3 regions of the Saccharopolyspora sp. 7B genome follow, and region 1 is predicted to be linked to each of the others. Evidence: riboswitches for the same ligand, from Rfam matches in the RefSeq annotation. Region 1 holds a riboswitch; each other region holds the start of a gene.
The links. A riboswitch is a leader RNA that binds a small molecule or an ion and turns the genes downstream of it on or off. The one in region 1 is predicted to bind glycine.
Positions count from the first base shown of each region.

Region 2: linked by a shared signal. The riboswitch ahead of gcvH (glycine cleavage system protein GcvH) and the one ahead of gcvT (glycine cleavage system aminomethyltransferase GcvT) in region 1 are both predicted to bind glycine.
Region 3: linked by a shared signal. The riboswitch ahead of gcvP (aminomethyl-transferring glycine dehydrogenase) and the one ahead of gcvT (glycine cleavage system aminomethyltransferase GcvT) in region 1 are both predicted to bind glycine.

Region 1 is NZ_JAIUKC010000132.1:25,279-32,761, reverse strand. It holds gene gcvT (glycine cleavage system aminomethyltransferase GcvT) at 188-1,300, opposite strand; glycine riboswitch at 1,419-1,517, opposite strand; glycine riboswitch at 1,518-1,646, opposite strand; gene LCD33_RS20540 (TetR/AcrR family transcriptional regulator) at 1,749-2,381, opposite strand; gene LCD33_RS20535 (long-chain fatty acid--CoA ligase) at 2,604-4,193, shown strand; gene LCD33_RS20530 (acyl-CoA dehydrogenase family protein) at 4,239-5,417, shown strand; gene LCD33_RS20525 (hypothetical protein) at 5,520-5,672, shown strand; gene LCD33_RS20520 (Tm-1-like ATP-binding domain-containing protein) at 5,850-7,061, shown strand; gene LCD33_RS20515 (phosphoenolpyruvate hydrolase family protein) at 7,058-7,483, shown strand, end outside.
Region 2 is NZ_JAIUKC010000133.1:16,599-24,081, forward strand. It holds gene LCD33_RS20620 (organic hydroperoxide resistance protein) at 1-136, opposite strand, end outside; gene LCD33_RS20625 (MarR family winged helix-turn-helix transcriptional regulator) at 138-656, opposite strand; gene LCD33_RS20630 (L-serine ammonia-lyase) at 991-2,343, opposite strand; gene gcvH (glycine cleavage system protein GcvH) at 2,368-2,742, opposite strand; glycine riboswitch at 2,885-2,979, opposite strand; gene ald (alanine dehydrogenase) at 3,183-4,298, shown strand; gene LCD33_RS20645 (hypothetical protein) at 4,657-5,151, shown strand; gene LCD33_RS20650 (ABC transporter ATP-binding protein) at 5,279-6,289, shown strand; gene LCD33_RS20655 (ABC transporter permease) at 6,289-7,137, shown strand.
Region 3 is NZ_JAIUKC010000079.1:43,010-50,492, reverse strand. It holds gene garA (glycogen accumulation regulator GarA) at 1-287, shown strand, start outside; gene LCD33_RS13875 (bifunctional nuclease family protein) at 813-1,289, shown strand; gene LCD33_RS13870 (MerR family transcriptional regulator) at 1,595-2,215, shown strand; glycine riboswitch at 2,599-2,701, shown strand; gene gcvP (aminomethyl-transferring glycine dehydrogenase) at 2,866-5,763, shown strand; gene LCD33_RS13860 (HesB/YadR/YfhF-family protein) at 5,848-6,132, shown strand; gene LCD33_RS13855 (3-methyladenine DNA glycosylase) at 6,237-7,112, opposite strand; gene LCD33_RS13850 (thioesterase family protein) at 7,130-7,483, opposite strand, start outside.

The sequences.
Region 1 (7,483 bases):
CGTGTTCTGCTGACGACCCAGCTCCGCCCCCACAGCAGCGGCCACCTCCGGATCCACCACCGCAAGCCGGTCGTTGAACAGGTCCGGTGTCGACATGAGCAATTGCCTCCTGGTGTTCGATCTGGGCTGCGCCGGACGGGTCCGGCCCGGTCCGGTCAAGGTTTCGAGAGCCCGTTGCGGGCGTGTGTCAGGCCTTGCGGCGGTAGAACGGCAGTTCCACGACTTCGGCGTCGATGGACTTGCCGCGGATGTCGACCTGCACCGCGGTACCGGGCGCGCTGTGCGCGCGGTCCACGTAGGCCATCGCGATCGGGTGACCGAGCGTCGGGGACGGGGCGCCGCTGGTGATCTCGCCGATCTCGGCGCCGTCGGCGAGCACCGGGTAGCCGTGCCGGGGCGCGCGGCGCGCGTCGGTGCGCAGCCCCACCAGGGTGCGCTCCGTCGGAGCCGCCGCGACCTGCGCCAGCGCGGCCTTGCCGATGAAGTCACCGGGCTTGTCCAGCTTCACCACGCGCCCCAGGTTCGCGTGGAACGGGGTGAGCGAGGCGGACAGCTCGTTGCCGTACAGCGGCATGCCCGCCTCCAGCCGCAGCGTGTCGCGGCAGGACAGCCCCGCCGGGACCAGTCCGCGCTCGGCGCCGGAGTCGGTCAGCGCGCGCCACACCGCGGGCGCGTCCGCGGGGGAGGTGAACAGCTCGAAGCCGTCCTCGCCGGTGTAGCCCGTGCGCGCCAGCAGCACCTGCTTCCCGGCGACCTCGCTGGGATACCCGGCGTAGTACTTCACGGTGGACAGGTCGGTGCCGGTCAGCGGCGCCAAGATCGACACCGACTCCGGTCCCTGCACGGCGATCAGCGCGTACTCGTCGGAGACGTCGCGGTGCGCGGCGTCGAACCCGGCGATGCGCTCGGCGAGCTCGGCGGAGACCACGGCCGCGTTGGCCGCGTTGGCGACCACCAGGAACCGCTGCTCGTCCAGCCGGTAGACGATGAGGTCGTCGAGCACGCCGCCCTCGGTGTTGCACAGCATGGTGTAGCGGGCGCGACCCACCGTGATCGCGGACGCGTTCGCGACGAGCGCGTGGTCCAGCGCCGCGGCCGCCTCCGGGCCGCTGATCTCGATCTCGCCCATGTGCGAGAGGTCGAACAACCCGGCCGCGGTCCGCACCGCCTGGTGCTCGGCGGTGTCCCCCGAGTAGCGGACCGGCATCCGCCAGCCCGCGAAGTCGGTGAAGTGCGCGCCGAGGGACTCGTGGACCTCGTGCAGCGGTGTCCGTCGCGGAGCGGGGGGCGACGACGTCATGGTGCGGAACTCCTCCTGGTGGGCACCGATCACGTCCGAGGGGGACCGGTTGCGGCCACTTCCAGCAGAAACCATATCCGGGGTCCTCCGACGGCGATGGGCGCGGGCGTGCGCTGCCGGTCTCCCCGGAGTCATTGGCCTGAGAGTTTCACCGCGCACGAGGGCGGCTTGCACCGTGGGCGAGGGACACGGGTCCCTGCTTTTCTCCGTGATCGCCTGCTGTCGCGCGGTAGCGGGGCCTGAGAGTTTGGTGGGGAGGATTGCTCCTTCGGCGCTGCACCCAGGAATCGCATCCTGCACGGACCAGGGGCTCCTGGCGGGGCGCAGACTCTCCCGCACGACGTCGTCGGCGTTGTAGTCCGGTGTTGTGTTGTGCTCCGGAACGCTACGGAGATCACACAGCGCAGTCAACCGAACGTGAGCGTGATCCCGTCGCCGCGCGCGGAGTTCAGCGCTGCGGGAACAGCCGGGCGTGCTGGGCGCGGAGGCCGTCGACCAGCGCCCGCAGCGCCAGTTCGAAGCTGTCGTCGTCGATCTCGGCGGCGTGCTCGCGCAGCAGGTGGGCGCCGTGCAGGTGCGGGAACCGCTCGTCGTAGACCTCGGCGTCGTCGACGAACCCGCCCGCGAACGAGCCCATCGCCGCACCGAGCACCAGGAACTTGGTGGAGGCGCCGATCATCGTGGCGTACCGCTGCGGCCAGCCCGCGCTGGTCAGCCCGCCGTGCACGGCGTCGGCGCGGCGCAGCGAGGTCTCCCGGCGGGCCGGTCCGGACGCCATGAACGGCACCAGGTTGGGGTGGGCGGCGAGCGCGGCCCGGTAGGAGCGGGCCCAGCGGGTGAGGCCGGTGGGCCAGTCGATGTCGAACCCGCTGGTGTCGACGGTGCCCATCACGCCGTCGGCGACGTCGTGCAGCAGCGCTTCCTTGGTGGCCACGTGGTTGTAGAGCGAGGCGGCGCGGACGCCGAGGGAGTCGGCGAGCCTGCGCATGGACAGCGCTTCGAGGCCTTGGCCGTCGATGATCGCCAGCGCGTGTTCGCGGATGCGTTCGCGGGTGAGCTGGGGGCTCTTGGGTCTGCCCATGCCGCGCTCCTGCCTGCCGCCCGCTGCCGGTCGGCGCCCCCTCGGTGGGCGCCGTGCCCGTCCGCGTCCGCTGCGGATCGTGTCGATCAGTGTCCGGTGCGCGGCTCTTGCCGCGGTGCGCGGGGTGGTCCTAGAGTCCAAAACTAACGACGTTAGTCGTCAGGTGTCCAACGGCGGACGACCGTGCCGCCCGCACCGGCGACATCCTCACGGAGGTGGACGATGGTCAACGACGACGAGTCCCCGGAGCGGGTCGAGCCGCACACCACGCTGTCGCTCGCCTCGGTCCTCGCCGAGCCGGCGCGGCTGCGCCCGGCGCACCCCGCGGTCGTCGAGGGCGAGCAGCGGGTGACCTACGGCGAGCTGTGGGAGCAGGTCCGGGCGCACGCGGCCGCGCTGCGCGCTCGCGGGATCGAGCCGGGCGACCGGGTCGCGATCGTGGCGCCCAACGTGATCGATTTCGTGCGCGCCTACTACGCGGTGCTCACCGCGGGCGCGGTCGTGGTGCCGGTTCCGCTGCTGCTGGTCCCGGACGAGGCGGCGTACCTGCTGCGCAACTCCGGCGCGAAGCTCGTCGTCGGGCACACGAGCCAGCTGGCGCTCGCCGCCGAATCGGCGCGCCGCGCCGGCATCCCGCTGGTCTCGATCGGCCCGTCGGTGCCCGGCCCGGAGACCCCGGACTCGTTGAGCGAGGCGGCGGCCGCGGCCGAACCGGTCCGCTCCTTCGCCACCCGCGCGCCCGACGACCCCGCGGTGATCTTCTACACCAGCGGCACCACCGGCCGGCCGAAGGGCGCGGTGCTCACCCACCTGAACCTGGTGCTCAACGCGACGGTGAACGCCTTCGACGCCAACGACACCCGCCGCGAGGACCTGATCCTCGGCTGCCTGCCGCTGTTCCACGTCTTCGGGCAGACCGTCTCGCTGAACACCACGTTCCGGGCGGGCGCGACGCTGGTGCTGCAACCCAAGTTCGACCCGGCCGAGGCGCTGCGGCTCATCCGGGACCACCGCATCACCCAGCTCAACGGCGTGCCCACCATGTACATCCGGATGCTGGAGGCCGCCGGGGACGACGACGACCTGTCCTCGCTGCGGATGTGCGTGTCCGGTGGCGCGGCGCTGCCGGTGGCGGTGCTGGAGCGGTTCCAGCGGCGCTTCGGCGCCCCGATCCACGAGGGCTACGGGCTGTCCGAGACCTCGCCGACGGCCACCGTGAACCAGCCCGCGTTCGGGCCGCGCGCAGGCACCGTCGGGCACGCGCTGTGGGGCATCGACGTCGAGATCGCCGAACCGTCCGTGGAGGACCGGATCGAACTGCTGCCCGCCGGGGAGACCGGCGAGGTCGTGGTCCGCGGCCACAACGTGTTCGCCGGGTACCTGGACGACCCGGAGGCCACCTCGGCGGCGCTCGTCGACGGCTGGTTCCGCACCGGTGACATGGGCGTCAAGGACGCCGAGGGCTACCTGTCCATCGTGGACCGCAAGAAGGACCTGATCATCCGCAACGGCTACAACATCTACCCGCGCGAGGTGGAGGAGCTGCTGATCCGGCACCCCGCCGTCGCGCAGTGCGCGGTGATCGGCCTGCCCGACCCGGGGCGCGGCGAGGAGGTGTGCGCGGTCGTGGTGCCCGAACGCGGTGAGGACCCGGACGAGGCGCTGGGCAAGGCCATCATCGCCTGGGCCGCGGAGCAGACCGCGCACCACAAGTACCCGCGCCGCGTCGTGTTCGTCGACGAGCTGCCGCTGGGTCCCAGCCACAAGGTGCTCAAGCGGGAACTGCGCAGCCGCATCGCCGAATCCTCCTGAGCCCCGACCTCGCCACACCGACCTCGCCGAAAGGACCCGCCACCGATGGTCGACTTCTCCCTGTCCGAGACCGAACGCGACATCCGCGACTGGGTGCGCACGTTCGTGCAGCGCGAGCTGATGCCGCTGGAGCCGGAGGTGCTGCGCCGCGAGCGCGACCACGAACGCGGCCTCACCCGCGAGGAGCTGGCCGAACTGCGCAAGAAGGCGCGCGACGCCGGGTTCTGGGGCGTGCAGACGCCCGAGGAGTACGGCGGCATGAACCTCTCCGCCGTGCTCACCGCGCTGATCGAGATCGAGCTGGGCCGCACCTTCGTGCCGTTCAGCTTCGGCGGCTACGCGGACAACATCCTCTACCACGCCAACGAGGAGCAGAAGCAGCGCTACCTGGTGCCCACCATCGAGGGCGAGCGCAAGTCCTGCTTCGCCATCACCGAGCCGGGGGCGGGTTCGGACGCCAAGAACCTCCGCACCACGGCCCGCAAGGACGGCGCGGAGTGGGTGATCGACGGGGAGAAGACGTTCATCACCGGCGGCATCGATGCCGACTTCACCATGGTCTTCGCCGTCACCGACAAGGAGAAGGGCGCCGACGGCGGCGTCACCTGCTTCCTCGCCGACCGGGACGCCGGCTGGAAGTCGGAGCCCATCGAGATCATGGGCGAGTGGGACCGCCAGCCCGCAGCGCTGGTCTTCGAGGGCGTCCGGGTGCCGGAGGAGAACGTGCTCGGCGAGGTCGGCGGCGGTTTCAAGCTGGCCATGCAGTGGATCGGCCGCGGCCGCTACCTGTTGCCCGCCCGCGCCCTCGGCGGCTGCGAGCGGATGATGGAGATGTCGATGGACTACGCCCGCAACCGGCAGACGTTCGGGGCGCCCATCGCCGACCGGCAGGCCATCCAGTGGATGATCGCGGACTCGGCGGTGGAGATCGAGGCGCTGCGCTGGCTGGTGCTGCAGGCCGCGTGGCAGGTCGACCAGGGCGCCGACTCCCGGCACGCGCAGTCCATCGCGAAGCTCTACGGCGGCACCAGGGCGAACGAGATCGTGGACCGGATGCTGCAGATCCACGGCGGCATGGGTTACACCCGCGAGCTGCCCATCGAGCGCTGGTACCGGGACATCCGGCTGCTGCGCATCTTCGAGGGCACCGACGAGATCCAGCGCCGCACCATCGCCCGCAACCTGCTCAAGGGGCACGCCCAGGTCGGCGGGGTGCTCGGCTGATCCGGCGACGCGGCGGATCGGCCCGGTCACACCCTCGATCGGATGTCCGATTCGCCGGTAACCTGGGTGCAGCGTGATCGACCGGCCCGACTGGGAGCTGCTATGTCGTTGTTCAAGAAGGTGACCGACTTCGCCAAGAGCCCGCAGGGCAAGAAGGCGATCGACCAGGCCAAGCGGTACGCGAGCGACCCGAAGAACAAGGCCAAGATCGAGCAGGTGAAGAACCGCTTCCTCGGCGGTGGCAAGAGCAAGTGACGCACCCCCACGACGGCCCCCGGCGCACCCGGGGGCCGTCGTCGTGCGGGGACCCGGTGCTCGGATCGTGCCGCGCCGGTGGCGGACCCGGCCGGTGAACCGTGATCAACGGGCTGTGCCGGGGCCGGATCGGCAGTAGGGTTCTCGCGGGCTGATTCCGGGAGCAGGGGCGGTGCGATGGGCCGGGCTTACGTGGTGGGCACGTTCGACACGAAGGCCGCGGAGCTGCGCTACGTCGCCGGGCTCGTCGCCGACGCGGGCGTGGAAGTGATCACCGTCGACGTGGGCACGTCCGGCGCGGAGTCCGCCGATGCCCCCGACGTGTCCGCCGCCGAGGTGGCCGCCGCGCACCCGCGCGGGGCCGCGGCGGTGTTCACCGGTGATCGCGGCACGGCCGTGGTGGCGATGGCGCTGGCGTTCGAGCGGTGGCTCGGCGCGCGACGCGGTGTGGGCGGGGTGCTGGGCCTGGGCGGTTCCGGCGGTACCGCGCTGATCACCCCGGCGCTGCGGGCGCTGCCGGTGGGGGTGCCGAAGCTGGTGGTCTCGACGGTGGCCTCCGGTGACATCTCGTCCTACGTGGACGCGTCGGACATCGCGATGTTCCCGGCGGTCACCGACGTCGCCGGGCTCAACCGGATCTCCCGCCAGGTGCTCGGCAACGCCGCGCACGCGCTGGCCGGGGCCGTGCGCAACACCGTGCCGGCCGTGGAGCAGCTGCCCGCGGTGGCGCTGACGATGTTCGGGGTGACCACGCCCTGCGTCACCGAGGCCGCGAACCGGCTCGCCACCGACCACGACCCGCTGGTGTTCCACGCGACCGGCACCGGCGGCCGCGCCATGGAGAAGCTCGTCGCCGACGGGCTCGTCGAAGCGGTCCTGGACATCACCACCACCGAGGTGTGCGACCTGGTCGCCGGGGGAGTGATGAGCGCGGGCGAGACCCGGCTGGACGCGATCGCGCGCAGCGGCGTGCCCTACGTCGGCTCCTGCGGCGCGCTCGACATGGTCAACTTCGGGGCGCCGGACACCGTGCCGGAGCGGTACCGGAACCGGTTGTTCTACGAGCACAACCCGCAGGTCACGCTGATGCGCACCACGGCGGACGAATGCCGCGAGATCGCCCGGTTCCTGGCCGCGAAGCTCAACGCCTGCACCGGTCCGGTGCGGTTCCTGCTGCCCGAGGGCGGCGTCTCGCTGCTGGACGTCCCGGGGCAGCCCTTCCACGACCCGGCCGCCGACCGGGCCCTGTTCGAGACCCTGGAGGCGGAGGTGCACCAGACCGAGCAGCGGCGCCTGGTGCGCGTCCCGCACGACATCAACGACGACCGCTTCGTCGAAGCGCTGCTCGGCGCCTTCGACGAGGTCCGCGCGCGAGGAGGACGGGCATGACGCGGTTCGACCGGGAGACCCTGGTGCGCCGATTCCGGGGCATGGCCGATCGGGGCGAACCGATCATCGGCGGCGGCGCGGGCACCGGGCTGTCCGCCAAGTGCGAGGAATCCGGCGGCATCGACCTGATCGTGCTGTACAACTCGGGCCGCTACCGGATGGCGGGGCGCGGTTCGCTCGCCGGGCTGCTGGCCTACGGCAACGCCAACGAGATCGTGGTGGAGATGGCGAGCGAGGTGCTGCCGGTGGTGCACCGCACCCCGGTGCTCGCCGGGGTCAACGGCACCGACCCGTTCCTGCTCACCGGGCCGTTCCTGGCGCGGCTGCGGGAACTCGGCTTCGCCGGGGTGCAGAACTTCCCGACCGTCGGGCTCATCGACGGCACCTTCCGGGAGAACCTGGAGGAGACCGGGATGAGCTAC
Region 2 (7,483 bases), on a different contig from region 1:
TCGTGGAGTCGCCACCGGGTCCGCCCATCTCGCGCGGGACCGCCAGGTCGAGGTCGAGCACTCCGTCGGAGGAGCGGGTGCGGCCGCCGCGCCCTTCGCCGGTCGCGGTCGCTTCGGCGGTGTACAACGCTGCCATCTCAGTCTCCTTGTGTCGTGGTCCCGCGCAGGAGTTCGTCGGTGATGGGGACGCCGTCGGCGACGGCGGCCCTGGCCCGGTGCGCGGCCTGGTCCACGTTGGCGGTGAGCCGGTGCAGCGTGGAGCGCAGCGCCAGCACCTCCTCGAGTTCCATGCCGCTGGCGGCGAGCACCCGGTTCGGGATCTGCTCGGCGTGCTGCCGCAGCTCCCGCCCCCGCTCGGTCAGTCCGATCTCGACGGACCGCTCGTCGCGGGTGCTGCGCCGCCGGTCCACCAGTCCGCTCGCTTCGAGCCGTTTCAGCAGCGGCGACAGCGTCCCGGAGTCCAGCTTGAGCATCGCCCCGAGGTCCTTGACCGCCAGCGAGTCGTGTTCCCAGAGCACCAGCATCACCAGGTATTGCGGGTAGGTCAGTCCCAGCTCGTCGAGGAACGGCCGGTACAGGTTGGTGAAGGAGCGCGACGCGCTGTAGAGCGCGAAGCACACCTGCTGGTCCAGCGACAGCGCCGAGTCCGCGCTCATCCCCGCCTCCTGCACGTGGCCGACATTAGCCCTAATTCAAGTTGCGCGCAACTGAGTTGTGCGCATCCTAAATTCTGCAAGGGAACCTCCCCGTCATCCGGAACCACCACCGCGCGGCCCGCCGGAACACCACCGCCGCACTCCACCACACCGGCCACCACGGCTCCGGACGAGGCCGAGCGTGACAGGAAGGTTCCCCTCATCGCACCGGTGACAGGAAGGTTCCCCCGCTCGCATCGACCCACGCCGGTGGTCCACGCCTGCGACGTGACAGGAAGGTTCCCCTGCTCCCACCGCCCCGCGCGGTTTCGAGCGCCGGGCGGGCGAAGCGCTCTCAGCACTCGATGACGTTCACCGCGAGCCCCCCGCGAGCGGTCTCCTTGTACTTGACCTTCATGTCGCGCCCGGTCTCCCGCATCGTCTTGATCACCTTGTCGAGCGACACGAAGTGGCTGCCGTCGCCGCGCAGCGCCATCCGCGTCGCCGTGACGGCCTTGACCGCGGCGACGGCGTTGCGCTCGATGCACGGGATCTGCACCAGCCCGCCGATGGGGTCGCAGGTGAGGCCGAGGTTGTGCTCCATCGCGATCTCGGCGGCGTTCTCCACCTGCCACGGCGTCGCGCCCATCGCCTCGGCGAGCCCGGCGGCCGCCATCGAGCAGGCCGAACCGACTTCGCCCTGGCAGCCGACCTCGGCACCGGAGATCGACGCGTTCTCCTTGAACAGCACCCCGATGGCACCGGCGGCGAGCAGGAACCGGATGACGCCCTGCTCGTTCGCCCCCGGCACGAAGCGCACGTAGTAGTGCAGCACCGCGGGAACGATGCCGGCGGCACCGTTGGTGGGCGCGGTGACGACCCGTCCGCCTGCCGCGTTCTCCTCGTTGACCGCGAGCGCGAACAGGGTGAGCCATTCCATGGCGTCGTCCTGCTCGCCGAGGTTCGCCCGCAGCGCGGCGGCGCGCCGCTTCACCCGCAGCCCGCCGGGAAGTTCCCCGTCGTTGCGGCACCCGTTGTCGACGCACTCCTGCATCACGGACCAGATGTGCAGCAGCCGGGCGCGGACGTCCTCGGCGGAGCGCCAGGACAGCTCGTTGTCGAACATGACGTCGCTGATCCGGGAGCCGGATTCGGCGACCCGGGCGAGCAGTTCGTCGCCGGTGCGGAACGGGTGGCGCACCGGCGTCTCGTCCGGCTTGATCCGGTCGGTGCCGGTGGCCTCGTCGTCGACGACGAATCCGCCGCCGACGGAGTAGTACACCGCGGACCGCAGTTCCCCACCTGCGCCGAACGCCGCGAACCGCATCCCGTTGGGGTGCAGCGGCAGCGACCTGCGCCGGTGCATCACCAGGTCGCGGTCCACCGAGAACCGGATGTCGCGCTCCCCCGCCAGCAACAACCTGCCGTCGGCGCGGATCGTCTCCACCCGTTGTGCGACGGCGGCCGGGTCGACCGTCTCCGGGTCGTGCCCTTCCAGGCCGAGCAGCACCGCCTTGGGGCTGCCGTGGCCGTGCCCCGTCGCGCCGAGCGAACCGAACAGCTCGGCCTTCACCTTGTCGACCTGACCGAGCAGACCGTCGTCCTGCAGCCGCGCGGTGAACATCCGCGCCGCCCGCATCGGGCCGACGGTGTGCGAACTCGACGGGCCGATGCCCACCGAGAAGAGGTCGAAGACGCTGATCGTCACAGCTCCGCCCCCCTCAGCCCCGGCCTACTCACCACCGGTGAACTGGGCGTACTCCTGGGCCGTGAGCACAGCACCGGTCTGCTCGGCACGCACTTCGAGCAGCCAGCCCTCGCCGAACGGATCAGAGCCGATCACCGCGGGGTCGTCGGCGGCGGCCGCGTTGACGGCGACGACCTCGCCGGTCACGGGCGCGAACAGGTCGCTGACGGACTTGGTCGATTCCAGCTCACCGCAGGAGGCGCCGGATTCGATCCGCTCGCCCACCTCGGGCAGCTGCACGTAGACGATGTCGCCGAGCGCTTGGGCCGCGTACGGGGTGATGCCGATGCGCACCAGGTCGCCGCGGTCCTCGATCCACTCGTGCTCTTCGGTGTAGCGCAGCCGTTCGGGCAGGGACATGGAGGCTCCTCACCATCGCGGGCACGGGTGTGCCCTGGGTTCGCGGGCCTCCCCCTCTGTTTCGGGACCTGAGAGCTTCGCCGCGGTGGTTCGCGGCTTGCACCGTGGGTGCGGCGCCGGGGCGCGCGCTTTCCAGAGTGGCCTCGCCCGAGCGGTCATGGGTGCCTGAGAGTTTTGCGGGGAGGGTTTGCTCCTTCGGCGCCCTGCGTTGCGCAGGGTCTCTCCCGCTCGGGTTCTGCGGCGCTGTGCGGTTGTGGTCGTGCCCGGCAACGATAAACGGACGTGGGCGGGTGTCAACGCCCAGCCGCCCGGATCACAGCGAGGAAGGGAACCTTCCTGTCACCGGTGACCGGAAGGTTCCCTTCCTCGCGGCGGGGTGCGGGCGCCGGGCGGATGATGCTGGGGTCGGTGTTCGGTCGTGGTGTCGGGAGGCGGACCGGGTGAAGGTCGCAGTGCCGCGTGAGGTGAAGAACCACGAGTACCGGGTGGCGGGGGGGCCGGCAGGGGTGCACGAGCTGGCCGTGCGGGGGCACGCGGTGTTCGTGGAGGCCGGCGCCGGGCTCGGTTCGTCGATCCCCGACGAGGATTACGCGGCGGCGGGCGCGACGATCGTGCCGTCCGCGGCGGACGCGTGGGCCGAGGGCGAGCTGGTGCTGAAGGTGAAGGAGCCGGTGGCCGAGGAGTTCCCGCGGCTGCGGGCGGGCCAGGTGCTGTTCACCTACCTGCACTTGGCGGCGTCGGCGGAGTTGACGGACGAGTTGCTGCGCGCCGAGGTGACGGCTCTCGCCTACGAGACGGTGCAGACGGCGCGCGGCGAGTTGCCGCTGCTGGCGCCGATGAGCGAGGTCGCGGGCAGGCTCGCCCCGCAGGTCGGCGCGCAGGCGCTGCTGACCCCGCAGGGTGGTCGCGGTGTGCTGCCGGGCGGCGTGCCCGGAGTACCGCCTGCGCGGGTGGTGGTGATCGGCGGCGGGGTGGCCGGGTTGAACGCGGCGCGGGTGGCGTCGGGCATGGGCGCCCAGGTGCAGGTGCTGGACACCGACGTGGACCGGCTGCGGGAGATCGACGCGGCGCATGGGGGCGCGATCCGCACGGTGACGTCGAACGCGTACGCGGTGGAGTCGGCGGTGCGGGCGGCGGACCTGGTGATCGGCGCGGTGCTGGTGCCGGGTGCGAAGACGCCGAAGCTGGTGTCGAACGAGCTGGTGGCGCGGTCGAAGCCGGGCAGCGTGCTGGTGGACGTGGCGATCGACCAGGGCGGGTGCTTCGAGGATTCGCGGCCGACGACGCACGAGGATCCGACGTTCCGGGTGCACGGTTCGGTGTTCTACTGCGTGGCGAACATGCCGGGCGCGGTGCCGAACACCTCGACGTACGCGTTGACGAACGTGACGTTGCCGTACGTGCTGCGGATCGCCGATCAGGGCTGGCGGGCGGCGTGCCGGGCGGATGCGGCGCTGGCCAGGGGCTTGAACGCGCACGGCGGGCTGCTGGTGAGCGAGGCGGTGGCGCTGGCGCACGGGCTGCCGAGCACGGCCCCGGACGCGGTGCTGGTCTGAGCGGATCCGCAACCGCGAGACCATCCGAGACCACTGCGCGGCGAGACCGGCGAGTTTCACTCGCGGAGGTGAGAAGACCCCGGAAGGGGTTAGAGGGCGGCCCGCTCAACCGGCCTGGGGGTCACCGGGAGCAGGCCGCCAGGTCCCAGTGTAGGACACGAACGCTTGATTTCCGACGTGCGCAGCGTGACGAACGCCCGGTTCCCCGCCACAACCGGAAGTCCACTCGACCGAGTGAGTTCGGTGCAGTCGGCCGGGTGAGCTGCCGATGGGAGTGCGCCAAGCCGCGGCGATCTGCGGCGGTGCTCGTCGCGGGCGCCACCGGGGCCCGCGTTCTCCGCCCCGATCAGCGCGCGCGATGACCGTACGACGCGGGGAGTGGCACGTGGACGACGCGAAGATGCGGGAGGCCGTCCTGGACCGGCTGGCCCGGCTGGAGCGGGTGGCCATCGAAGGCGGCACCGAGGAGCTGTTACCGGTCGCCAGGTCAGAGCTGCACCGCCTCACCAGCGGGCTCCGGGCCCTGCTGGAGGCCCACCACCCGGATGCCGACGGCCGCTGCCCCGCCTGCTCCGGCGCGGTGCGCAGCCGCAGCTGGCCGTGCGAGTCGTGGCTGATGGTGCACCGCGGCCTCATCGGCGACCGCACCGCGCCCGCCGCCCCGACCGGCCGCCACGGCCCGGCGGACGAGCCCGACCCGGACGCCGAGGGGCGGCAGCCCACCGGCCGCTGGCCGAGCAGCGCGCCGGTCCGCCACCACCGCTCCCCCCGCCCCGAGGACGGCCGGCCCACCGCAGCGCGCCGGCCCGGGCCGGAACGGCCCATCGCCTGGCCGCAGCACGGGACCGGTTGATTTCCGAACTCCTCCCTGTCGGGGCGGGCCGGTCAGGCAGGATGGGACCGGCCCCGCGCCCGAGCGTGATCGTCCGCGTCCCGCGCTCGCGAGCACCCGGCGGGGCCGAGCGACGATGGAGGAGCGTGTGCACGACGGCAGCGGCCGGATCCTGGTGCAGAACCTGAGCAAGAACTTCGGGCCGGTCAGCGCGGTCCGCGACCTCAGCTTCGCCGTTCACCCCGGTGTGGTGACCGGGTTCCTCGGCCCGAACGGATCCGGCAAGACGACGACGCTGCGCATGGTGCTGGGGCTGGTGAACCCGACGTCGGGAACCGCCACCGTCAACGGGGTGCCCTTCGCGCAGCTGCGCAACCCCGCCACCGTGGTCGGGGCGGTGCTGGAGGCGCAGAGCTTCCACCCGTCCCGCACGGCGCGCAACCACCTGCGCTGCTATTCGGCGGCGATGAACGTGCCCGACCAGCAGGTCGACCACGCCTTGGACCTCGTCGGGCTGACCGGCGCCGCGAACCGGGCCGCGGGCGGGTTCTCGCTGGGCATGCGGCAACGGCTGGCGCTGGCCACGGCGCTGCTCGGCGATCCGCAGGTGCTGATCTTGGACGAACCCGCCAACGGGCTCGACCCGGAGGGCATCGCGTGGCTGCGCGGCTTCCTGAAGTCGTTCGCCGCGTCCGGGCGCACCGTGCTCGTCTCCAGCCACCTGCTGCGCGAGATGGAGCACACCGTCGACCACGTGGTGATCGTGAGCCGCGGCGAGTGCGTCTACAACGGCGACCTGGACCAGCTGCGAGCGCAGCAGCGCAACCGGGTGCTCGTGCAGGCCGGTGATCCGCAGGCGCTGGTGAACGCGCTGCAGGCGGCCGGGCTGGCGGTCGAACCGCTGCCCGACGGGCGGATCGCCGTCACCGGCTCCGACTCCCGGTCGGTGGCCGAACTGGCCCTGCAGGCCGGGGTCGCCGTCTACGGGATCCAGGAGGAGCAGGTCGACCTCGAACGGCTGTTCTTCCAGCTCACCAGCGGCCAGTACGTCGGCAACCAGCACCCGCCCGGCGGTCCGCCACCCGGCACCGGTGGCTGGGCACCGCCCGGCGGCCCCAACCCGTACCAGCAGCACGGCGGATTCGGAGGTGGCGCCTGATGGACGGCCTGGTCAAGTCCGAGTTCCGGAAGCTCTTCACCACCAACCTGTGGTGGGCACTGCTCATCCCCGTGGCGCTGCTGAGCTTCGGCGCCAGCTGGATGGGCACCGGGTTCGGCTACATGTCCTCGATCGAGCAGGAGATCGGGCGGCCGCTGCCGCTGGGCCTGCTCACCATGTCGATGTCGACGAACTTCAGCACGATCTTCGCCGGCCTGGTGGGGGCGCTGGCGTTCGCCGGGGAGTACCGGAACAAGAGCATCACCACCACGTACCTCACCGGCAACCCGCGCGGGGCGGTGCTCGGGGCGAAGCTCATCGCCTACACCAATCTCGGCCTGCTGTACGGGCTGGTCAACGTGCTGTCGGCGAGCCTCGGCGCGATCGCGGGCGCCGGGCTCGACGGGTTCGGCGAAGGTCCGGACTGGCTCATCGTGTGCGCCGCCGGGCTCCTCGCGATGGTGTTGTGGACGCTGCTCGGCGTCGGGTTCGGCGCCCTCGTCGCCAACCCGGTGATCGTGATCATCGTGCTGCTGGTCTACAAGTTCGTGTTCGAGTTCATCGTCGACCTGTTCCTCGTCGGCTCCGACGCGTCCGGGGTGAGCGCCTACCTGCCGGGGGCCGCGGGCAGCGGGATCGTCGGCAACCTCGCCGTGCCGATCTTCATCAGCGCCACCGCCGGGCCCGACGAGCAGTACGTGCCGCAAGGGCTGTTCGAGGTGCTGCACTTCGTCTTCGGCGGGTCCTACGGGCATCCGTGGTGGCTGAGCATGCTGACCTTCGCCGGGTACGCGGCGCTGTTCGTCCTCGGCGGCTGGTACTTCAGCGGGCGGCGCGACATCACCTGAGGTGGCGCTGTTCGATCGGAGGGGATCTTCCTGCTCGAGTGGGGAGGTCCCCTCTTTCGTGCGGGGCGGTGGCAGGAAGGTTCCCTTCATCGCGCCTGTGATCGAAAGGTTCCCTTCCTCGCACCCGTGACAGGAAGGTTCCCCTCATCCCGCCCGTGATCGAAAGGTTCCCTTCCTCGCACCCGTGACAGGAAGGTTCCCTTCCTCACACCGATGACCGGAAGGTTCCCTTCCTCGCTCAGGTGAGCGCCGGTGCGCCGCCGCCGCGCCCCCGGATCCCCGTCGTCCCCGGCACCTAACCTGGCCTGGTGAGCGACTCCGGCAGCGAATGTTCCCGTCCTGGTTG
Region 3 (7,483 bases), on a different contig from region 1:
GCGGCCCGAACGCCGGGTCGCGGTTCCTGCTCGACAGGGAGACCACCAGCGCCGGACGCCACCCGGACAGCGACATCTTCCTCGACGACGTGACGGTGTCCCGTCGGCACGCCGAGTTCCGGCGAGAGGGCAACGACTTCGTCGTCGTCGACGTCGGCAGCCTCAACGGCACCTACGTCAACCGGGAACCGGTGGACACCTCGGTGCTGGCCAACGGCGACGAGGTGCAGATCGGGAAGTTCCGGTTGGTGTTCCTGACCGGTCCCATCGACGATCAGGGCCGCTGAGCCGGACGTTCCGCGGACAGAGCGCATCGGGGCGACGCCATCCGGCGCCGCCCCGATCGTTCTCGGCGGTGATCGTTGCGAGCGATCTTCGAGCCGGTGGTTCCCGCACTCCGGAACGGGTTCTGCGGGATGTGCTGCGGTGTATCGTGACGGGGGACATCGTTCGCGTCGCGAGCGGTCGGCGCCCTCCCGGGTGCCGGGCGCCCGGATCCGGGGCGGTCCGCGGCGGAAACGTCGCGGGAATCGCGTCCGGTGAGCACCTGCGGGTGCCGCGGAACCGGTGCGCAACGGCGTCAACGACCGCCCCGGCCCGGGGCGGACAACGGAAAGGCCCGGTACCGGCGACACCGTCGGTGCGAGGCCGGGAACGAGCCGGAAAAGCCGTCCACCGAGCGGAAAATCCGGGCGGGGACGACGGCCGGAGGTCGGCGTGTCCGCCGTATCGCGGGTAGCGTCAGAGGCGTCGGTGCGCGATCCTCGACCAAGGATGTCACGCTTCGGCGCGCTGGAGGAGGCGATGTGTCGATGAGCAGCGAAATGCGCGTCGTCGGCGTGCGAGTGGAACTACCAGCCAACCAGCCGATCCTGCTGCTGCGCGAGACCGAGGGCGAGCGGTACCTGCCGATCTGGATCGGATCGGTGGAGGCCACCGCGATCGCGCTGGAGCAGCAGGGGGTGCGACCCGCCAGACCCCTCACCCACGACCTGCTCAAGGACGTCATCGGCGCCCTCGGGCGGGACCTGGAGCAGGTGCGGATCACCGACCTGCAGGAGGGCACGTTCTTCGCCGAGCTCATCTTCGACGGGGACGTGCGGGTCTCGGCGCGGCCGAGCGACTCGGTGGCGCTGGCGTTGCGGATCGGGGTGCCGATCCACGCCGACGAATCGGTGCTGGACGAAGCCGGGTTGATCATCCCGGACGAGCAGGAGGACGAGGTCGAGAAGTTCCGGGAGTTCCTGGACTCGGTCTCGCCGGAGGACTTCCGCGGCGCGGACACCTGATCGCGGCGGGCGGGCGCCCCCCCCCCCCCGCCGCCCGCGTCGTCGCGAGGGGTTCCTGGTGCAGCACGCACCGGGAGCCCCTTTCGCATGTCGGGGCCCGCGCGGGTGCGGCTTCGGGTGCGGTGCGTGCGCGAAGGCGGGGCGTGCGTCACACCCGGGGTGGGCGGGCGTCCCCGCGCGTCGCGTTGACCCGCCCACCGGGCGGGCTTACCTTCGGAGTGCGCGAATCGCCCCGATGTGATTTTCCAGGTCGGGGAAGGTCAAACCCCCGGTTCCATGATCGTCCTCGCGCTCGGGTGGTGATCATGCGACGAGCCGGGTTCGGTGGTTCGCCGGCTTCGGCCGGGCGGAGGGAGGCAGGCGTGGTGGAGCGAGCACCTGGCGAGGATGCCGCCGCGGAGGGGTCGAAGCCGTTCCCGGAGACCGCGCTGCCGGACGAGCTCGTCGGCTACCGCGGCCCCGCGGCGTGCCAGATCGCCGGGATCACCTACCGGCAGCTGGACTACTGGGCGCGCACCAAGCTGGTCGGGCCGTCGATCCGCGGCGCCGCCGGTTCCGGGTCGCAGCGGCTGTACTCGTTCAAGGACATCCTGGTGCTCAAGGTCGTCAAGCGGCTGCTGGACACCGGGGTCTCGTTGCACAACATCCGGGTCGCGGTCGAGCACCTGCGCCACCGCGGGGTGGAGGACCTGGCCCGCATCACGCTGTTCAGCGACGGCACGACGGTCTACGAGTGCACCTCCGCCGAAGAGGTCGTGGACCTGCTGCAGGGCGGCCAGGGCGTGTTCGGCATCGCGGTCAGCGGCGCGATGCGCGAGATCACCGGCACCATCCACGAGTTCCCCGCCGAGCGCGCCGACGGTGCCGAGCCGGACGAGCCGGTCGCCGACGAGCTGTCGCGGCGCCGGGACCGCCGCATCGGCTGATCGCCGAGGCGCGCTAGCCCGCGGAGGCCGTCGAGCCGCCCGGCGCGGGTCCGGCCTGGCCGGCGCCAGGTGCGTGGGCCACCGCTCGACCCGATCGGCCGCTCTCACCCTGCGCGGGCCACCGTTCGGCTTGTTCGGTCCCGCTCGTCGTGCGTAGGCGCCGTTCGGCCTGTTCGGCCCCTCGTGCATAGGCCACCGTTCGGCCTGTCCGGTCCCGCTCGTCGTGCGCGGGCTGTCGGCGGATCCGGCCAGGACTTCCTGGTGCGCCGTGGCCGTCGCGTCACCGCCCGTCGATGTCACGCCCCGTGCCGCTGGGATGATCGGGCGGGATGAAGATCGCACCGTTCGGCCGTCACCGGATCGGGTAAGCTGCTGTGCATCGCCGACCCCGCGCGGGAGAGTTCGCCGTTGACCTGGTCAGCGGCGGCGCCGAAGGAGCAAACCCTCCCCGACAACCTCTCAGGCCTGCTGGACCGCACGGGCGAGATACCTCTGGAAAGCGGGACCACCGACGTGGTTCCCCGCCGACGGTGCAAGTCCGGTCCACGGACCGGGTGAAGCTCTCAGGCGTTCGCGTCGCGGACAGTGACAGAGGGGGAGAGCAGCACACGTGCTGCCGCCCTGTCCGTCGCGATGAATGAGGTGTGGCGATGACGACCGAAGACCGTATCCCGCTGGCCGCCCTGGAACACGGCACTCCGTTCGCCGACCGCCATGTCGGGCCGCTGCCCGCTGAGCTGGCCCGGATGCTCGACGTGATCGGCGTCGGGTCGCTGGAGGAGCTGGGGCAGTCGGCGGTGCCCGACGGCATCCGCGAGCGGGACCTGCAGCTGGCGCTGCCGGAACCGGCCACCGAAGCCGAGGCGCTCCAGCAGCTGCGCGACCTGGCCAGGCTGAACAGCCCGCACACCGAGATGATCGGCCTGGGCTACTACCCGACGATCACGCCGCCGGTGATCCGGCGCAACGTGCTGGAGAGCCCCGCCTGGTACACGGCGTACACGCCGTACCAGCCGGAGATCTCGCAGGGCAGGCTCGAAGCGCTGCTGAACTTCCAGACCATGGTGGCCGACCTGACCGGCGTGCCGGTCGCGAACTCGTCGATGCTCGACGAGGCCACCGCGGCGGCCGAGGGCATGACGCTGGTGCGCCGCGCGGGCCGGGCCAAGTCGCCGCGGTTCGTGGTGGACGCCGACGTGCTGCCGCAGACCCTCGCGGTGCTGCGCACGCGGGCGGAACCGCTGGGCATCGAGGTCGTGGTGGCGGACCTGTCCGCGGGCGCGTCGGCGCTGCCGGACGGCGAGTTCTTCGGGGCGCTGCTGGCCTACCCGGGTGCGTCCGGGGCGGTCCGCGACCACCAGGCGGTCATCGACGAGGTGCACGAGCGCGGCGGCATGGTGGTGGTCAGCGCCGACCTGCTCGCGCTGACGGTGCTGCGCGCTCCCGGTGAGCTGGGCGCGGACGTGGTGGTGGGCACGACGCAGCGCTTCGGCGTCCCGATGGGCTTCGGCGGCCCGCACGCCGGTTACATGGCGGTGCGCAAGGGCATCGAGCGGCAGCTGCCCGGCCGGCTGGTCGGGGTGAGCGTCGACGCGGACGGGAACCAGGCCTACCGGCTGGCGCTGCAGACCCGCGAGCAGCACATCCGCCGGGAGAAGGCCACCAGCAACATCTGCACCGCCCAGGTGCTGCTCGCCGTGGTGGCGGGCATGTACGGCGTGTACCACGGTCCCGCCGGGCTGCGGGCCATCGCGAAGCGGGCGCACCGGATGGCGGCGGTGCTGGCCGAGCGGCTGCGCCGCGGCGGGGTGCGCATCGTGCACGCCGAGTTCTTCGACACCCTCGTCGCCGAGGTCCCCGGCCGGGCCGCCGAGGTGGTCCGCGCCGCGCGGGACGGCGGCATCAACCTGCGCCACATCGACGACGACCACGTCGGCGTCAGCTGCGACGAGACCACCACTCGGGAAGCGCTGGTGCGGGTCGCGGAGGCGTTCGGCATCGCCGGGGGTTCGCTGGCCGGCATCGACGAGCTGGACGCCGAGACCGACGACGCGCTGCCGACCGCGCTGCTGCGCACCTCCGAGTACATGACGCACCCGGTGTTCCACGCGCACCGCTCGGAGACCTCGCTGCTGCGCTACCTGCGCAGCCTGTCCGATTCGGACGTGGCGCTGGACCGCAGCATGATCCCGCTGGGCTCCTGCACGATGAAGCTCAACGCGACCGCGGAGATGGAGCCGATCACCTGGCCGGAGTTCGCCGAGCTCCACCCGTTCGCGCCCGCCCAGGACGCCACCGGCCTGCTGGAGATCGTGCACGACCTGGAGCGCTGGCTGGCCGAGATCACCGGGTACCACTCGGTGAGCCTGCAGCCGAACGCGGGCAGCCAGGGCGAGTTCGCCGGGCTGCTGGCCATCCGCGCCTACCACCACAGCCGTGGTGCGGCGGCGCGGGACGTGTGCCTGATCCCGGCGAGCGCGCACGGCACCAACGCGGCCAGCGCCGTGATGGCCGGGCTGCGCGTGGTCGTGGTGCGCTGCGACGACCAGGGCAACATCGAGCTCGACCACCTGCGCGAAGTCGTCGACCAGCACCGCGACGACCTCGCCGCCATCATGATCACCTATCCGTCCACGCACGGCGTGTACGAGGACACCGTGGAACAGGTGTGCGGGCTGGTGCACGAGGCGGGCGGCCAGGTCTACGTGGACGGCGCGAACTTGAACGCGCTCATCGGCCTGGCGCGGATGGGCGAGTTCGGCTCCGACGTCTCGCACCTGAACCTGCACAAGACGTTCTGCATCCCGCACGGCGGTGGCGGTCCCGGCGTCGGCCCGATCGGGGTGCGCGAGCACCTGGCGCCGTTCCTGCCGAACCACCCGCTGCAGCCCGCCGCGGGGCCGGAGACCGGGGTCGGGCCGATCAGCGCCGCGCCGTGGGGCAGCGCCTCGATCCTGCCGATCTCCTGGGCCTACGTGCGGATGATGGGCTCCGACGGGCTGCGGCGGGCGACGCTGACGGCCGTCGCCGCGGCGAACTACGTGGCGCGGCGGCTCGACGAGCACTTCCCGGTGCTCTACACCGGCTCCGGCGGGTTCGTCGCCCACGAGTGCATCCTGGACCTGCGGCCGCTCACCAAGGCCTCCGGCGTCACCGTGGACGACGTGGCCAAACGGCTCGCCGACTACGGGCTGCACGCGCCGACGATGTCGTTCCCGGTGGCGGGCACGCTGATGGTGGAGCCGACCGAGAGCGAGAACCTCGCCGAGCTGGACCGGTTCTGCGACGCGATGATCGCCATCAAGGGCGAGATCGACAAGGTCGCCGGCGGCCACTGGCCGGCCGACGACAACCCGCTCGTGCACGCTCCGCACACGGCGGCCTCGCTGGCCGGGCCGTGGGAGCACCCCTACAGCCGGGCGGAGGCGGCTTACCCGATGGGCACCGGGGCGCCGAAGGTGTGGCCCGCGGTGCGCCGGATCGACGGGGCACGCGGGGACCGGAACCTGGTGTGCTCGTGCCCTCCGCTTTCGGCCTACGAGGGCTGACCGCGGCGCGGGGGTGAGCGGGAGCCGCCGCCGATGCACTACGGTGGGCGACTCCATCCGATCGCCTCCGAGAGGAGTGCAGCAATGCTCACGATCAGCGAGAGCGCAGCCGAGGTCATCAAGGTCGTGTTGGCCGGCGGTGACTCGCCCGAAGGATCGGGGCTGCGCATCGCCCCGGTCGCGGACGAGGCCGGGCAGGCCGAGTTGCAGGCGTCGATCGCCAGCGAGCCGCAGGGAGACGACCAGGTGTTGGAGGAATCCGGTGCCCGGGTCTTCCTCGAACCGCAGGCGGCGTCGCTGCTGGGCGACAAGGTGCTCGACGCCGAGCGCGACGACAACGGCGAGCTGAACCTGGCCGTCCGGGACTGAGCCGCAGCGACCCGCCGCGCGCGGGTCACCGAGCCGACGACAGCGCCGGCCGGGAGCGGGGGAGCGACCTTCCCCGGCCTGGTCGGCGCTGCCGCGTTCCGGGCTCAGCCCACCGGCTGCGAAACGGCCAGCAGCCGTTCGCAGTGTTCCACCAGCCGGTCCCGCAGCGGCGCGGCCCGCTCGGCGAACTCGCGCTGCGCGCGCACGTAGGCGGCGCGGCCCTCGGGCGTCTCCACCGCGACCGGCGGGTAGCCGAGGGCGGCGAGGTCGTAGGGGCTGGCGCGCATGTCCAGCTCGCGGATGTCCACCGCCAGTTCGAAGCAGTCGGCGACGAGTTCGGCGGGCACCAGCGGATCCAGTTTGTAGGCCCACTTGAACAGGTCCATGTTGCCGTGGAGGCATCCCGGCTGTTCCAGGGCGACCTGGTCCTCGCGGGCCGGTTGCAGCGCGTTCAACGGCCGCGCGGGCGGGGTGAAGAACCGGAAGGCGTCGTGGTGGGTGCACTTGATGGGCATCGACTCGACGACCGCGTCGGTGCCCGCGTGCCCGAGCCGCAGCGGCCAGGACTCGTGGCGCACGTCGCCGGGGGAGGTGCGGTAGACCATCGCCCACTCGTGCAGCCCGAAGCAGCCCAGCTGCGGGCTGCGGGAGCGCACCGCGGTGAGCAGCCCGTGCACGAAGCGCACCGACTCGCGGCGCTTCGCGGTGAGCACCGCCGGGTCCAGCGCCACGCCCTCGGGGACGCGCCGGTAGCCGCGGCGCTCCAGGAACTCGGCGCCGCCTTCGAGCGCGACGCCGAAACCGGGCTGCCAGCGCTCCAGCAGCGACGGGCGGTGCGAGTAGTAGGTGAACAGGAAGTCCATCACCGGGTGCTTCTCCCCGGCGCGCTGCCTGCGCCGGTGCGGTCCGGTCCAGCGCTCCACCCGCTCCCGGTGCGCGTTCGCGCGGTCCCGCCATTCCTGTTCGCCCAGCACTCGCATAGTGCCGCCAGGATAGGTCAGCCCTCGTCGGGGCCGGTCCGGCCGGGGCGCAGCTGCGCGATCAGCTCCCGCAGCCGCGGCGGGACCGGTGCCTTGGCGCCTTCCGGGTCGTGGCAGGCGAAGGTCATCCGGCCGTGGACGACGAGCTCGTCGTCCCGGGTGAACTCGAAGCCCAGCGAGTAGGAGGTGGTGCCGACCCGGTCCTGCACCACCTCGCAGGCCAGTTCGTCGAACACCCGCACCGGCGCCAGGTAGGTGGCCGCCGAGCGCACCCCGACCGTCCCGGTGCCCAGCTGCGCGGCCAGCTCCGCCGAGCGCAGCCCGCGGGCGTGCAGCCAGCTGCTGTAGGCCCGCTCCATCCACGGGTAGTA